3 regions of the Massilia forsythiae genome follow, and region 1 is predicted to be linked to each of the others. Evidence: predicted binding sites of a transcription regulator. Region 1 holds the regulator's gene; each other region holds the start of a gene.
The links. The regulator LexA, encoded in region 1, represses DNA repair genes until DNA is damaged. The targets are predictions, from matches to a motif close to ACTGTATNNNNATACAGT.
Positions count from the first base shown of each region.

Region 2: the regulator LexA is predicted to act here: its motif matches at 3,348-3,365, upstream of HH212_RS15680 (PA0069 family radical SAM protein).
Region 3: the regulator LexA is predicted to act here: its motif matches at 2,875-2,892, upstream of recA (recombinase RecA).

Region 1 is NZ_CP051685.1:3,461,624-3,466,748, forward strand. Features, by position in the region: gene purF (amidophosphoribosyltransferase) at 1-74, shown strand, start outside; gene HH212_RS14810 (cystathionine gamma-synthase family protein) at 205-1,446, shown strand; gene HH212_RS14815 (SEL1-like repeat protein) at 1,585-2,310, shown strand; gene lexA (transcriptional repressor LexA) at 2,479-3,144, opposite strand; gene rpsF (30S ribosomal protein S6) at 3,394-3,783, shown strand; gene priB (primosomal replication protein N) at 3,806-4,096, shown strand; gene rpsR (30S ribosomal protein S18) at 4,146-4,436, shown strand; gene rplI (50S ribosomal protein L9) at 4,471-4,923, shown strand.
Region 2 is NZ_CP051685.1:3,659,550-3,664,674, reverse strand. Features, by position in the region: gene HH212_RS15695 (deoxyguanosinetriphosphate triphosphohydrolase) at 1-260, shown strand, start outside; gene HH212_RS15690 (AAA family ATPase) at 283-804, opposite strand; gene HH212_RS15685 (GNAT family N-acetyltransferase) at 1,278-1,880, shown strand; gene HH212_RS15680 (PA0069 family radical SAM protein) at 1,933-3,285, opposite strand; gene HH212_RS15675 (tRNA-uridine aminocarboxypropyltransferase) at 3,391-4,041, opposite strand; gene HH212_RS15670 (NADPH-dependent FMN reductase) at 4,209-4,856, opposite strand.
Region 3 is NZ_CP051685.1:2,465,658-2,470,782, reverse strand. Features, by position in the region: gene sucC (ADP-forming succinate--CoA ligase subunit beta) at 1-288, opposite strand, end outside; gene HH212_RS10685 (DUF2889 domain-containing protein) at 368-925, opposite strand; gene recX (recombination regulator RecX) at 1,253-1,708, opposite strand; gene recA (recombinase RecA) at 1,729-2,811, opposite strand; gene HH212_RS10670 (response regulator) at 3,152-3,862, shown strand; gene HH212_RS10665 (sensor histidine kinase) at 3,901-5,125, shown strand, end outside.

The DNA.
Region 1 (5,125 bases):
AGTCGTCCGGCAAGTCGTCGGAAGACCTGGTGCGCACCCAGTTGAACCTGAATCCGCCGGTCGCCGCGGAGTAAACGGCGCCGTCGTCCCCGCGAACGCGGGGACCCATGCCGATTCGATCGATATCGGCGCCGTCGTCGTAACCGGATGATTTCGCCGTCAACAATCACCGCGTGGACGGGGAACCCGCCCACACTACTTACCATGACCGAACAAGCGAATTACGGCTTCACCACCACCATCCTGCACAATGATCGCCGCAAGCCGATCGAACAACACTCGCTGCACAAGCCGATCCACACCTCGGTCGCCTTCGGCTACACCGACGCGCGCCAGCTGGCCTCGGTCTTCCAGGGCAAGGAACCCGGCTTCCGCTACGGCCGCCAGGGCAACCCGACGGTGGCGGCGCTGGAAGACAAGATCACCAAGATGGAAGACGGCACCGCCACGCTGTGCTTCGGCACCGGCATGGCCGCCATCGGCGCGCTGGCGCAGGCGCTGCTGCGCGAGGGCGACCACGTGGTGTCGTCCGCGTTCCTGTTCGGCAACACCAACAGCCTGTGGAACACGGTGGCGGGGCAGGGCACCGAGGTCGACTTCGTCGACGCCACCGACGTCGCCAACGTCGAAGCGGCGCTGAAGGACAACACGCGGCTGGTGTTCGTCGAGACCGTCGCCAACCCACGCACCCAGGTGGCCGACCTGGCGCGCATCGGCGCGCTGTGCCGCGCGCGCGGCATCCTGTACGTGGTCGACAACACCATGACCACGCCGTATTTGTTCCGTCCCAAGGCGGTGGGCGCCGGCCTGGTGGTCAATTCGCTGACCAAGTCGATCGGCGGGCACGGCATGGCGCTGGGCGGCGCCCTGACCGACACCGGCCTGTTCGACTGGAGCGCCTTCCCCAACATCGCCCCGAATTTCCGCCGCCTGGCGCCGGCCGCCCAGGGCATGGCGCAGCTGCGCGCCAAGTCGCTGCGCGACTTCGGCGCCTCGCTCGGGCCGGAAGCGGCGCACCACATCGCGGTCGGCGCCGAGACGCTGGCGCTGCGCATGGAGCGCACCTGCGCCAACGCGCTGGCGCTGGCGACGATGCTGGAAGCCGATGAGCGCGTCGCGGCCGTGCACTACCCGGGCCTGGCATCGCACCCGCAGCACGCGCTGTGCGGCGCGCTGTTCCGCAGTTACGGTTCGCTGTTCTCGTTCGAGCTGAAGGACGGCATCGACTGCTTCGACTACCTGAACCGCCTGCAGGTGGCGATCCCGGCCAGCAACCTGGGCGACACGCGCACGCTGGTGATCCCGGTGGCGCACACGATCTTCTTCGAGATGGGGGCGGAGCGCCGCGCCAGCATGGGCATCGCCGAATCCCTGATCCGGGTGTCGGTCGGCATCGAGGATACCGACGACCTGCTGGCCGATTTCGGCAACGCCCTGCAGGGCTGAATCCCGCAGCGCCGGTTTCGTAAAATCCGGTAAAGCGGCCGCTGCGGCGGCGCTTGCCGGTTGAGCCGTGGCCCCGCCCGGGTTATGATCGTGGCATCGTTTCCATTGCCGTCCGCGCCACCTTACGCCATTCCGCCCATGAAAATTGCCCTGTTGTGCGCCGCGCTGCTGTTCACCGACGCGGCGCTGGCCGACGAGCTGGCCGACGCCGATGCCCTGTTCGCCAAGAAAGCCTATCCGCAAGCGCTGCAGAAGTACACCAAGCTGGCGAATGCCGGCAACGTGACGGCCCAGCAGCACCTGGGCGAAATGTATTTCTACGGCGAAGCGGGCAGCGTCGACATGGCCCAGGCATCGCTCTGGTTCGGCAAGGCGGCTGCCAAGGGCAACGCGGTGGCGATCGCCTCGCTCGACCTGATGAAGCAGCGCGCCGCGCGCCGCGCCGACCTCGATTACTGGATCGTCAAGTATGACGGCTCGGACCTGCGCACCGACGAATACCGCTGCCCGGCGCCGCGCTTCCCGGCGATGTCCAAGATCAACGAGGAAATCGACCGCTACAGCGCGCGCATGCAGGCCTGGCAGGCCTGCCACAACCGTTTCGTCCAGTACCTGAACGGTTCGATGCCGCTGACCAAGCGCATCCCGGACGACATCGCCAAGCTGCTGACCAAGGACGAGATGGACAAGGCGACGGCGCACCTGGCGGACGTGGGACAGCGGATCTCGGAAGACACGCAGGTCGGCGGCAAGCTGGTGGTGGCGGATTTCACGGCATGGCGCACGGCGACCGAAGCCTACGTCAACGAGCACAACGAGATGGTCAAGAATGCGCCGCCGCCGGAGAAGGAGGAGCGGAAGTGAGGTTTGATGCGCCGCTGGTAACAATCATGCGATGCGTATGAACGTCGTCCCCGCGCAGGCGGGGACCCATACATCGCCAATGATGGTAGCTCAGCATGGGTCCCCGCCTGCGCGGGGACGACGTGCTGTGTTGCCCGCTATCGCTTCAATGGCGAAGAGCAGCGTGGATCAATGCCACGAACGCAGCAGTCCCACCGCCAAACCTTCCAGCACGAACTCGTCCGTATTCGGATCCACCGTAATCACCGGGAACTCCGGATTTTCCGGCAGCAGCTCGATGGTCGGACCATTCTGGCGGTAGCGCTTGACGGTGACTTCCTCGCCGATGCGGGCCACCACGATCTGGCCGTTCTTGGCGCTGTCGACCTTCTTGACGGCCAGGAAATCGCCGTCGCAGATGCCGGCATCGCGCATCGACCAGCCGCGCACCTTCAGCAGGAAGTCCGGCTTGGCCGAGAACATGGCCGGGTCGACGGAATAGGTGGCTTCGACGTGTTCCTGGGCCAGGATCGGCGAGCCCGCGGCGACGCGGCCGACCAGCGGCAGTGCCATCAGCAGCGCCGGCGGAATGGCCGGCAGCGGGATCGGCGCGGATACCGCCGGCACGGCCGACGGCGGCGTGCCGCCGAGCAGGCGGATGCCGCGCGAGGTGCCGGGAGAAATTTCGATCGCGCCTTTGCGCGCAAGGGCTTGCAGGTGTTCCTCGGCGGCGTTGGCCGAGCGGAAGCCAAGCTCTTGCGCGATTTCGGCGCGGGTCGGCGGGAAGCCGGTGTTGTCGATGGCTTCCTTGATCAGGTTGAGGATCTGTTCTTGCCGTGCGGTGAGCTTAAGCATGGGGGTGCGAGTGGGTATGAGGACAGACTGTATTTTTGTACAGTATGGCGTGGCGTGCAAGGGAAATTACACAATTGGCGCATCTTTTTTGCGCAGTCGCAGCAAGGAAGCGGTAAAAAGCGGGCTTATCACGAACGATAAAGCGATTGAGCGGTTGACTTTTTGCAGTTATAATAGCGGGCTTTCCCTTCCCACACTCGTCTTGACGCCGAGGTGGGCATTTGTTTAAACGTCCTCAAGGAGTGTTGCATGCGTCATTATGAAATCGTGTTTATCGTCCACCCGGACCAGAGCGAGCAGGTCCCGGCGATGATCGAACGCTACAAGACCACGGTCACCTCGCGCGGCGGCCAGATCCACCGCGTCGAAGACTGGGGCCGCCGTCAAATGGCTTACCAGATCCAGAAGCTGCCGAAGGCGCACTACATCTGCATGAACATCGAGTGCGACAACGAGACCCTGGTCGAGCTGGAAACCGCATTCAAATTCAATGATGCCGTGCTGCGTCACCTGACCGTGAAGATGAAGAAGGCCGAGACCGCGCCGTCGCCGATGATGAAGTCGGTCCAGCGCGAAGACGCAGCCAAGACCCATCGCGCCGAGCAGTCGGCCGCGCCGGCCGCCGCTGCCGCTGCCTGAGTAACGGGCCGACGCGCACGGGGTGAACGAGCTGTCGCTGGTTGCCAGCATCACGGAACGCGACACCCTGCGCTATACCCCGGCCGGCATTCCGATCGTCGGCGCGATCCTGCAGCACGGGTCGCAGCAGATGGAAGCGGGTGTGCAGAGGCAGGTCGAGTTCGAGATCACCGCGGTCGCCGCGGGCGAGATTTCGGGCCGCTTCGCCCACGCCGAACTCGGCGCAGTGCACCGCTTCACGGGATTCCTGGCCAGGAAAAGCCGTCACAGCAAAGCCCTGGTGTTTCATATCATTGATTTCAGTGCCGCCTAGCCGATCCAAGATCCAAGCGCGCACGTTTATATAGATACAGGAGCCAAAAATGGCATTCGGTAAAAAGTTCGACAAAAACAAAGCAAAAGAAAAACTGAAGCGCAAACAGCAGAACCCGCTGTTCAAGCGCAAGAAGTTCTGCCGCTTCACCGCCGCCGGCGTGGAACAGGTGGACTACAAGGACGTCGACACCCTGAAGGACTTCGTCCAGGAAAACGGCAAGATCATGCCGGCACGCCTGACCGGCACCAAGGCGCACTACCAGCGTCAAGTCGACACCGCGATCAAGCGCGCGCGTTACCTGGCCCTGCTGCCGTACACCGATCTGCACAACGCTTAATCGCGGTACGCAGTCAGAGAACCTGGAGAATAATATGCAAGTCATCCTGCTGGAAAAAGTCGTCAACGTCGGTAACCTGGGCGACGTGGTCAAGGTCAAGGACGGTTACGCGCGTAACTTCCTGATCCCGCAAAAAATGGCCCGCCGCGCCACCCAATCGGCCGTGGCCGAGTTCGAAGTCAAGCGCGCCGAGCTGGAAAAGGCCGCCGCCGAGAAGCTGTCCGCTTCGCAAGCCCAGGGCGAGAAGCTGAACGGCATGACCGTCACCATCGCCCAGAAGGCCGGCGTCGACGGCCGCCTGTTCGGTTCCGTGACCAACTTCGACATCGCCGAAGCCCTGAGCAAGCAAGGTTTCGCCGTCGAAAAGGCGCAAGTGCGCATGCCGGCCGGCCCGCTGAAGACCACCGGCGAGCACCCGGTTGCCGTCGCGCTGCACACCGACGTCGTGGTTGACGTCACCATCGCCGTCGTCGGCGAAGCAGCCTAAATAAATCGTCGTTCCATCAGTCTCGCAACTGATGCCGTCGTCCCCGCGCAGGCGGGGACCCATGCCGAGTAACCGAAGTCTCGCTGTCGAATACACCCTGGTGTGTCCGATGTAACGAGTTCCGGTGTTCAGCATGGGTCCCCGCCTTCGCGGGGACGACGCATTTGAAGTCGTCGAAAAGCGTCGTTTTTGGTACGCAAAA
Region 2 (5,125 bases), 200 kb from region 1:
TGCAGATCGAAGCGGCCGGCTTCGAGATCCTGGGCGGCCTGCTGGAAAAGATCGTGCCGGCGCTGGCGACGCCCGTCGACGAGCGCTCGCCGGTGCACCGGAAGATCGTCCAGATCGTTCCCAGGCAATTCACCCGCGGTACCTCTGCCTACGAACGCCTGCTGGGCGCCACCGATTTCATCTCGAGCATGACGGACACCTACGCGCTCAAGCTGTTCCGGCGCCTGAACGGGATCGAGCTGCCGGGGACGATGGTGTGAGCCGCGCCACCGCGGCTGTCCGTCAGGCGGGCGGCCGGGCGTCCAGCACGCCCATCACCTGCGCGGCGCGCTCCTCGACACTGCCGCGCACGATCGTGTAGGGAATACCGCGCGCTTCCAGGTCCTGCAGCACCAGGCGCTGGATGCGGCCGCGCCAGGCTTCGTTCTCACGCACTTCCTGCTCTTCGTACGGGATGTCGTCGGCGCAGACGAAGGTGTGGGCGTAGCGCGCGGCGCACTCGTCGGCGCAGCGCAGCAATTCGGCCGGCGCCGGCGGCGTCACCTGGCCGAACTGCAATCCGAGCAGCAGCGTGGTCAGCGCATTGGTGTCGACGAACAGCCAGCGCCGCGCCCGCTGCATCGCTTCGTCCTCGGCCTGGCGGTGCTTGAGCGCGATGTCGACATAGTCGTCGGCGTCCAGCTTTCCCTGTTTCTGTTCCCAGATGAAACGGCCGATTTCCGGTACCGACACGCTGTCGTAGACGCGCGCCAGGTATTCGGCCAGGGTCGACTTGCCGGTCGATTCGGCGCCGACGAAGACCACGCGCTGCGCTGCGGACTGCGCCGCGGCGGGCGGCCCGGACCCAGGCCAGGCTGCCTCCCTCGCCTGCTGCTCTTGCTGCGCCTGTTGCTCCTGCTGCCTCTGTTGTGACGGTTGTGCGGCTTGGCGCTGTTGTCCTGCCTGCTGCTCACCCGATTCCCGCTGCTTTCCTGGCGCTTGCTCCTTTGCCGCCCGTTGCTGTCCCGCCCGCTGCGCGTGCTCCACCGCGCTGCCCTGCTCCGCCATCTTTGTTCTCGTTATTGAAGAAATGGAAAGGCGCCATCGTAGCCGACCACCGCTGCCCGCACAACCCGGCCCGCGTGCGGCCCTGTCTCCCATTCATGCAAGCCGTAAAATCTTTATTTAAGATAACAAACAGGCAAGACACGCCGGGCCGCATCCGGCGTGTCGACAGCAACTTCTCGTCCGAGCCAAATCACTCGGGCCAACGCATACCTTGCTACAAAGGATCGCCAATGACGCACCTGGATGCCGGCGCCTACCTGCTGCGCCCCTTCGTTCCCGACGACGCGCCCGCCTTTGCCGCCGCGGTACGCGAATCGGTGTCCAGCGTCGGTCGCTGGATGGATTGGGCGCACGCCGGATTCAGCGAGCAGAATGCGCTGGACTGGTTCGCCGCCTGCGACGCCGGCCGCGCCGACGGCAGCAGCCATGAATTCGCCATCGTCAGCAAGGTCGAACGACGCCTGGTCGGCGGCGCCGGCCTGAACAAGTTCATCCAGCTGCACGCATTCTGCAACCTCGGCTACTGGGTCCGCACCAGCGCCCAGCGCCAGGGCGCGGCCAGCGCCGCCGTCGCGGCACTGGCGCGCCACGCATTCCAGTCACTCGGACAAGCGCGCGTCGAGATCGTCGTTGCGGACGGCAACGCCGCCAGCCTGGCCGTGGCGCGCCGCTCGGGTGCGCAGCACGAGTGCCTGGCGCGCCGCCGCCTGCAACTGCGCGGCCGTGCGGTCGATGCGCACATGTTCGCCTTGATTCCCGAGGACTTCCCCGATCTCCCTACGCACATCGCTGCGCTGCGCTGCGCTCCCGGGCACACGCGCTCGCCGGCTTGACTACACCGCGGCGGGCCTGGGCATTTGCCGTTCGGGCCGCCAGCGGATGCCGTCAGAACAAGTCCATCTGCGCCGCCTCGGCGATGGTCTGCTTGGCTGTTTTCGGCACCACCACCGGCCGCCGGAATTGCTCACCGTCCAGCTTGTTGAAACGGCTGGTATAGCCATCCAGCCCGAGGCGCTTGACGGCCTTGGTGAAGCGCTGGCGGATCAGGTCGGCCCAGACGCCCTCGCCCGTCATGCGCTTGCCGAAGTCGCTGTCGTACTCCTTACCGCCGCGCATGTCGCGGATGCGGTTCAGCACGCGCTGGGCGCGGTCCGGGAAGTGGGTTTGCAGCCATTGCTGGAACAGCGGGTTGACTTCCCACGGCATGCGCAGCACCGTGTAGTGGGCGCCGACGGCGCCGGCATCCCTGGCCGCTTCCAGGATGCGCTCGATTTCCGGTTCGGTGACGAAGGGGATGATCGGCGCCACGCTGACGCTGACCGGGATGCCGGCCTCGGTCAGCGTGCGGATGGCGCGCAGGCGCCGCGCCGGCGCCGCCGCGCGCGGCTCCAGCGTGCGCGCGATCTCGCCGTCCAGCGTGGTGAGCGTGATGGCGGCGCAGGCCAGGCCCTGCTCGGCCATCGGCGCGATCAGGTCGATGTCGCGCTCAATCAGGGCCGACTTGGTGATCAGGCCGTACGGATGGCGGCACTCGGCCAGCACTTCCAGCACCTCGCGTGTGATGCGCTTGTTCCGTTCGCAGGGTTGATAAGCGTCGGTGTTGACGCCGATGGCGATGTTGTGCGGCACGTAGCCGGGACGCGCCAGTTCCTGGCGCAGCAAATCGGCCGCGTTGACCTTGGCGAACAGCTTGCTTTCGAAATCGAGGCCGGGCGACAGGCCGAGGTAGCCGTGCGACGGCCGGGCGTAGCAATAGATGCAGCCGTGCTCGCAGCCCCGATACGGATTCAGCGACACGCCGAATGGGATGTCGGGAGAGCTGTTACGCGACAGGATCGAGCGCGCGATCTCGTCGGTCACGACGGTCTTGAGCGACGCGGCCTGGTCCTGGTGCTGGTCCCGAGCAGGCACCTGGCCGCGCGGCTGCGCCGGCGCCTGGACCGGTATCGTCCAGCCATCGTCGAAGCGCTCGCGGCCGTGCACCTCGAAGCGGCTCTGGATATTGGTGACGGCCCCGCGGCCCTTGATGGGCAGGTCGGGATGCAGGTCCAGCGCGAGGTTGGCGCCGCGGGCGCCGGCGCTGCGCAGCGCGGCTTCGGGCATGGCCGTGTCGGGCACGCGCGACACCGACCTGGCGACCGATCCGGACACCATGGCCGGCATGGCGGACCTGGCCGGCTTGGCAACCGGTTTCTTCGCTACCGGTTTCGGTGACTTGTCCGGCAAAAATGGCAACATCGCTTGCTCGTCAGGCAAGCTTACGCTCGTATTTTGACTGTCCACCACAGCGCCCCTTAAGTACTGTATGTTTATACAGTATAGTACGCCGATGCGAAGCGGGGTTCAAGCGCGGAATTGGGCGGCTTGTTGTTGCACAAATCCGTCGAATGCCGCCAGCAGCGGGCGGTAGCGCGCCGGCGCGCCTTCCAGCTGCGCCAGCGCGTGCACCGCGGCTTCCAGCGTCGACAGCTGGTGCGGCGCATGCGCCTTGCGGATTAGGTAGGCGGACGGCGGCGCGGCCTGCAACGCCAGGCGCGGCAGCCATTGCAGGGCCGGATTCAGGTAGAGCATCTTGCGGCTCTTGCGCCAGGTGGCGTCCAGCAGCACCAGTCGCAACGCCGCCGGCTGCGCATCCGGCACGGCATCATCCGGCGCAGTGACGCCCGGCGTGGCGACGCCCGGCGTGGCGACGCCCGGCGTGGCGACGCCCGGCGTCTCCGGATACAGCAGCAGCGGCGTGCGTCCGCCGCCATGCAGCAGCGTTTCCAGGTCGCCCGGTGCGAACGCCTCGCCGACGACGATGCGGCTGCTCTCCGGCAGGCACAGGTGCAGCAGGCGCGCGCTGTTCTTGGCGTTACGCACTTCGAGCGGATGCTGCAGGATCAGCAGCTCGACGCTGCTTGCCACCGGCGCCGCCCAGCGGCAGATACAGGCGCTTTGCGCGCGCAGGCAGGCGCCGCATTCGGGGCGGCGCGAAGGAAGAGGATCGGTCATGGACGGCGATTGTACGCCGCCCCAACGCAATGCGGCCGCCCTTAGAACCTATCTCAGTAGGCAGGGGGAAGCAAATGGTGATGCATGGCGAGCCATGCAAGGACGAGCAACGCAGCACCTGTTTGTCAGGCGCACCAGTAGCGACTCCGGACTACTGAGATAGGTTCTTACATGCTGCCGACCCGGCGTCCCGGCGGCGGCGCCTCTGCCGCCAGTTCCGGCGCCAGCTGCGGCGCGTCCGCCAGCGCCGGTTGCTCCGCATCGTGGCGCAGCGTCTTGAGGGCGCGGCTCCAGGCCACTACCTGGTCCAGCAGGGTGTCGAGGGCTTGCTCGTGATGCTCGCGCGGCTTGAAGGCGTGCTCCTGCCAGTCGTCGCGCAGGGTCAGCATCACCTGGGCGCGCACGTCGGCCACCATCAGTTCGCCCATCACCAGGCGCAGGCTCTCGACCGCGCGCGCGCCGCCGATGCTGCCGTAGGAGACGAAGCCGGCCGCCTTGTCGTTCCATTCCTTAAACAGGAAGTCGATGGCGTTCTTCAGCGCGCCCGAGGTGCCGTGGTTGTACTCGGGCGTGACGAACACGAAGCCGTCGAACCCGGCGATCTTGGCCGACCACACCTTGGTGTGCGGCTGCGTGTATTGCCCCATCGACGGCGGCACCGGCTCGTCCAGCAGCGGCAGCTTGTATTCCTGGATGTCCACCAGTTCGAACACGGCGTCGCCGCGCATGCCGGCCACGTCCAGCACCCAGTTGGCCACATCCAGTGCGCGGCGTCCCGGGCGGGTGCTGCCGGCGATGACTCCGATCTTGATCATGTCGTTCTCCGATGTTGGTATTTCGTTATGACCATTCTAACGGGACGACGGCGTTGCTAGCGTTCGATTAGGATCGGTATAGGGGCCATGGTGGCTCAGTATGGGTCCCCGCCTTCGCGCACTGCTGTCCAAGATAATCGTTATCTCTGCTTTAACCCATAGCTCGTCGTCCCCGCGCAGGCGGGGCCCCATACTGAGCAACAGAATTCGTTACCATTGAAGCAACTGGAATATGTCAGAAATACCAATCGTGGATGCTCAGCATGGGT
Region 3 (5,125 bases), 1.0 Mb from region 1:
CAGGCGGTTGACCTTCTGGCCTTCCGGGCTGGTCTGGTGGGTGATCAGCTGCATGCCCATGATCTGGTTGGCGTACTCGCGCACCTGATCGATCGACTTGGCGACCTTCACGCCGCCGCCCTTGCCGCGGCCGCCAGCATGGATCTGCGCCTTGACTACCCAGACCGGGCCGCCCAGCTCTTCAGCTGCCTTGACGGCCTCGTCCACCGACATGCACGGAATGCCGCGCGGAACGGTCACTCCGAACTTTCGGAGGATTTCTTTGCCCTGATACTCATGGATTTTCATGCTGGCTTCCCTTCTCTGTTACTGATTAAGAAATGCGGTTGGAATAAAGATTCGAACAACTAAGCGACAAAACCGGATACTAACCCGGTACCGCCTTCAATACCCAGCGCGGATAATAGGTCTCGACGACGGGGCCGTCGAGGCGCAGGGCGTGGCAGCGGCCGAGTTCATAGGGACGCTCGGGCGAGGCATCGCCCGGGCGGCTTTCCATGGCGTCGTCGGACCAGGCTTGCAATGCCGCGGTGGGCAGGACCTGGGCCAACTCGGTCAGGTGCGTGCAGCCGAGGACGCCGGACAGGCGGTCCTTCAAATGCAGCCGGAAATGGTTCAGCAGCGACAAGCCGATCAGCTTCTGGTAGGCAGGGGCAATGGTGTCGCAATGGCCGGGAAAGGGCACGGCGTCGGAGGCGGCTTGCGCATCGACGATGGTCATGTCACGGTCAATCGTCACGCGCAGCTTGAGATCGTGGACCGGCACGCCGCCGGGGCGGTGACCGGACGGCAGTTCGATGTCATGCGGTTTTATGTCGCGGATGCAGGCGTCAAGGTCCCACAAACCATCGTCGCGTGCATACGCTTCAACGGTAATGGCGCGCGTATGCCGAAGCTGACGCGGAGCGGGTGAAGACAAGGGCATAAAAACCAATGCCGACATGCGGCGATAAAAGTATTGCAGCCGTGTGCCTGATGCACGTTGCCGCAGCTTCTACGGCAACAACCGCTCTTGCGGCGCTGCTTAAACCATGAAAGTTTAGCACAGCGCGCCAGCCATGTGGCGGTTGGAACGGCGATACCGGAATTATGAAGGGAAGATAAAAGAAATTCGGCCGACAAGGCCGACAGGCGGCGACACGGCCGAATAATCGATGCCGGCCAGCCGCGCAGCGGAGACAGGCCAGGACTGTGACGACAGAGAAATGCGCAATGAACAGCGCCTGCTTGCTGCGGAGATCGGCTTCCGCGACTACTCGTCGTCGTCCTCGCGCCCCTGCATCGCATTGCGTACGGCACCCTGGGAAAAACCGCGCGCCAGCATGAAGCGCATTTGCTTGCTGCGCTCGGCCGCATCCTGGGCGACGCGGCCGAACTTGCGCTGCCAGACTTCCCTGGCGCGCGCCAGTTCGGTGGAAGCGAGCTCGGATTTCAACTCGGCCAGGTCCTCCCCCTTCACGCCATGCTGCTGGAGTTCGGAGAGGACCCGGCTGTTGCCGTAGCGGCCGGCGCGGCGATGCACCAGCGATTCGGCAAACCGTTCCTGCGACAGCCAGTTGTTCTTTTCGAGGAAGTCGAGCAACGCCTCGACGTCGTCGCCTTCCTCGGCGTGGCGGGCCAGCTTGCGCCCCAGTTCGAGCCGGCTGTGCTCGCGCGTCGAAAGATACTTCAACGCGCGCCCCTTCAAACTGAGCTGCTGGCGCACCATCCGCTACCGGCCCCCGACGATTACTCTTCGACGGCCGTGGCGGCCACCGGGGCGGCAGCCTCGGCACCGGCCGCGACCGGCGGCAGTTCGCGCACGCCGAGGGCGGCACGGACCTTGTTCTCGATCTCGCGCGCCAGGGCCGGGCGGTCCTTCAAGAACTGGCGGGCATTGTCCTTGCCCTGGCCGATACGTTCGCCGCCATAGCTATACCAGGAACCCGCCTTCTCGACCAGCTTGTTGTCCACGCCCAGGTCGATGATCTCGCCTTCGCGCGACGTGCCTTCGCCATACAGGATGTCGAAGTGGGCTTCCTTGAACGGCGGCGCGATCTTGTTCTTGACGACCTTGACCTTGGTTTCGTTACCGATCACCTCGTCGCCCGACTTGATCGAACCGGTACGGCGGATGTCCATGCGCACGGAGGCGTAGAACTTCAGCGCGTTACCGCCGGTCGTGGTTTCCGGGCTGCCGAACATCACGCCGATCTTCATGCGGATCTGGTTGATGAAGATGACCAGCGTGTTGGTGCGGTTGATCGACGCGGTCAGCTTGCGCAGCGCCTGCGACATCAGTCGGGCCTGCAGGCCCGGCAGCGAGTCGCCCATGTCGCCTTCGATCTCGGCGCGCGGGGTCAGCGCCGCCACCGAGTCGATGACCACCAGGTCGACGCTGCCCGAGCGCACCAGCGCGTCGGTGATTTCCAGCGCCTGCTCGCCGGTGTCCGGCTGCGAGATCAGCAGCTCGTCCAGCTTGATGCCCAGCTTTTGCGCATAGCCGACGTCGAGCGCGTGCTCGGCGTCGATGAAGGCGCAGGTGCCGCCCAGCTTTTGCATCTGGGCGATGGTCTGCAGGGTCAGCGTGGTCTTGCCCGACGACTCCGGACCGTAGATTTCGACGATACGGCCGCGCGGCAGGCCGCCGACGCCGAGCGCGATGTCCAGGCCCAGCGAGCCGGTGGACACGGTTTGCACTTCCTCGACCGGCGTGTTGGCATCCATGCGCATGACCGAGCCCTTGCCGAACTGCTTTTCGATCTGCGCGAGGGCTGCTGCCAGCGCCTTGCCTTTTTCGGCTGCATTTACTGCGGTTTTCTTATCGTCCATAATTTTCTTTCAGTCCTAGAGTCAACCAAGATGTGGGCCGCTCGCGCGATTTCAATAGACAGTACTGTATAAAATCACAGTGGTTTTGGCAAGCTGTATTTGCGTCCGGCTTGACCGATCCGGGGAGCAGGCAACATCGAAAACCGCTGCCTGCCGTGCCGCCGGGAGAACACGCTATCCTTGCCGCACACCATATGGGGCCGCAGCGGCGCGCTTCAACCGCCGCTACCGGCGCGTCGCAGCGGTTTTAGAGGTTTATTTGTTGCGAGTTATCAAACACAATACACGCCGAGGCCAGGCCGCCCCCGCGTCCGCGCTTTCTGAACAATGGAGTGTCACCATGCGTATTCTACTTGCCGAAGATGACAGCGTCCTCGCCGACGGCCTGACGCGTTCGCTGCGCCAGTCCGGTTACGCCATCGACTGCGTCAAGAATGGCCAGGATGCCGATACCGCCCTGTCGACCCAGGAATTCGACCTGCTGATCCTCGACCTCGGCCTGCCGAAGTTGCCGGGCCTGGACGTGCTGCGCCGCCTGCGCGCGCGCGGCTCGCTGCTGCCGGTGCTGATCCTCACCGCGGCCGACTCGATCGAGCAGCGCGTGAACGGCCTGGACGCCGGCGCCGACGACTACATGCCCAAGCCGTTCGCCCTGTCCGAACTGGAGGCGCGCGTGCGCGCCCTCACCAGGCGCGGCCAGGGCGGCGGCTCCAGCACGATCCGCCACGGCCCGCTGGTGTACGACCAGGTCGGGCGCAGCGCTTCCATCGACGACCAGATGCTCGATTTGTCGGCGCGCGAGCTGGGCCTGCTGGAAATCCTGCTGGCGCGCACCGGGCGCCTGGTGTCCAAGGAGCAGCTGGTCGACCACCTGTGCGAATGGGGCGAAGAGGTGTCGAACAACGCCATCGAGGTCTATGTGCACCGCCTGCGCAAGAAGATCGAGACCGGCGGCATCCGCATCGCCACCGTGCGCGGCCTGGGCTATTGCCTGGAGCGCTATGCCGACGGCGCCCGCAAGACGGCCGACGCCGCCAACGGCGGCGCGTGAAGCGCTTCACGGCACGCCGGCCTCGTTCGCCGCATCCTGTGCCGCCACATCCGGGCGCGCCGGAACCGCTGTATTCTCCGCCGCGGCCCGAACCCGAGGAAAGCATCCAGCATTCGCTGTTCGGCGAAATCCTCGACTGGATGCTGGCGCCGCTGCTGCTGCTGTGGCCGATGAGCATCGCGATCACCTACCTGGTGGCGAAATCGATCGCCAACCAACCGTTCGACCATGCGCTGGAAGACAGCGTCACCGTGCTGGCGCAGCAGGTCAAGGAAGTCGGCGGCAAGGTGACGGCGCGCCTGCCCGGCAGCGCGCGCGACATCCTGCGCGCCGACGACGTCGACAGCGTGTACTTCCAGATCAGCGGGCCGCAGGGAGACGTCGTCGACGGCGACCGCGACCTGCCGCAGCCGCCGCCGGACGATGCCGAGCGCAGCGGGCGCGTACACTTCCGCAACGCCAGCCTGCACGGCGCGCCGCTGCGCGTGGCCTATGCCTGGGTCAATTTGCAGCCGCTGCTGGACCCGAACGCCGAGCCGCGCCTGGCCCTGGTGCAGGTGGCCGAGACGCTCGATAAACGCGCGCGCCTGGCCAACGAAATCATCAAGGGCGTGATTTTGCCGCAGTTCATTATCCTGCCGGTGATCCTGGCGCTGGTCTGGTTCGCCCTGTCGCGCGGCCTGTCGCCACTGGCGCAATTGCAGGAGCGCATCCGCGCACGCCCGCCGGACGACCTGTCGCCGATCGACTCGCGCCAGGTGCCGGAAGAGATTTCGCCATTGGTCGGCTCGCTGAACGACATGCTGGCGCGCGTGGCCCACACCATCGATGCCCAGAAGCGTTTCATCGCCGACGCCGCGCACCAGATGAAGACGCCGCTGGCCGGCATGCGCATGCAGTCCGAACTGGCGCTACGCCAGGTCGATCCCGGCGAGATCCACCGTTCGCTGGAGCAGCTGGCCAAGAGTTCGGAATCGGCCACGCGCCTGGTCAACCAGCTGCTGGCGCTGGCGCGCGCCGAAAACCAGCCGCACGCCGGCGCCGCCCTGGCGCCGCTCGACCTGGCGGCGCTGGCCAGAAGCGTGGTGCTGGACTGGGTGCCAGCCTCGTTCGCGCACGACATCGACCTCGGCTACGAGGACCCGGACGGCGAACTGGCGGTCGACGGCAGCGCCATCATGCTGCGCGAACTGCTGTCGAACCTGATCGACAATGCGCTGCGCTACACGCCCGCCCAGGGCAGCGTGACCGTGCGCGTGCGCG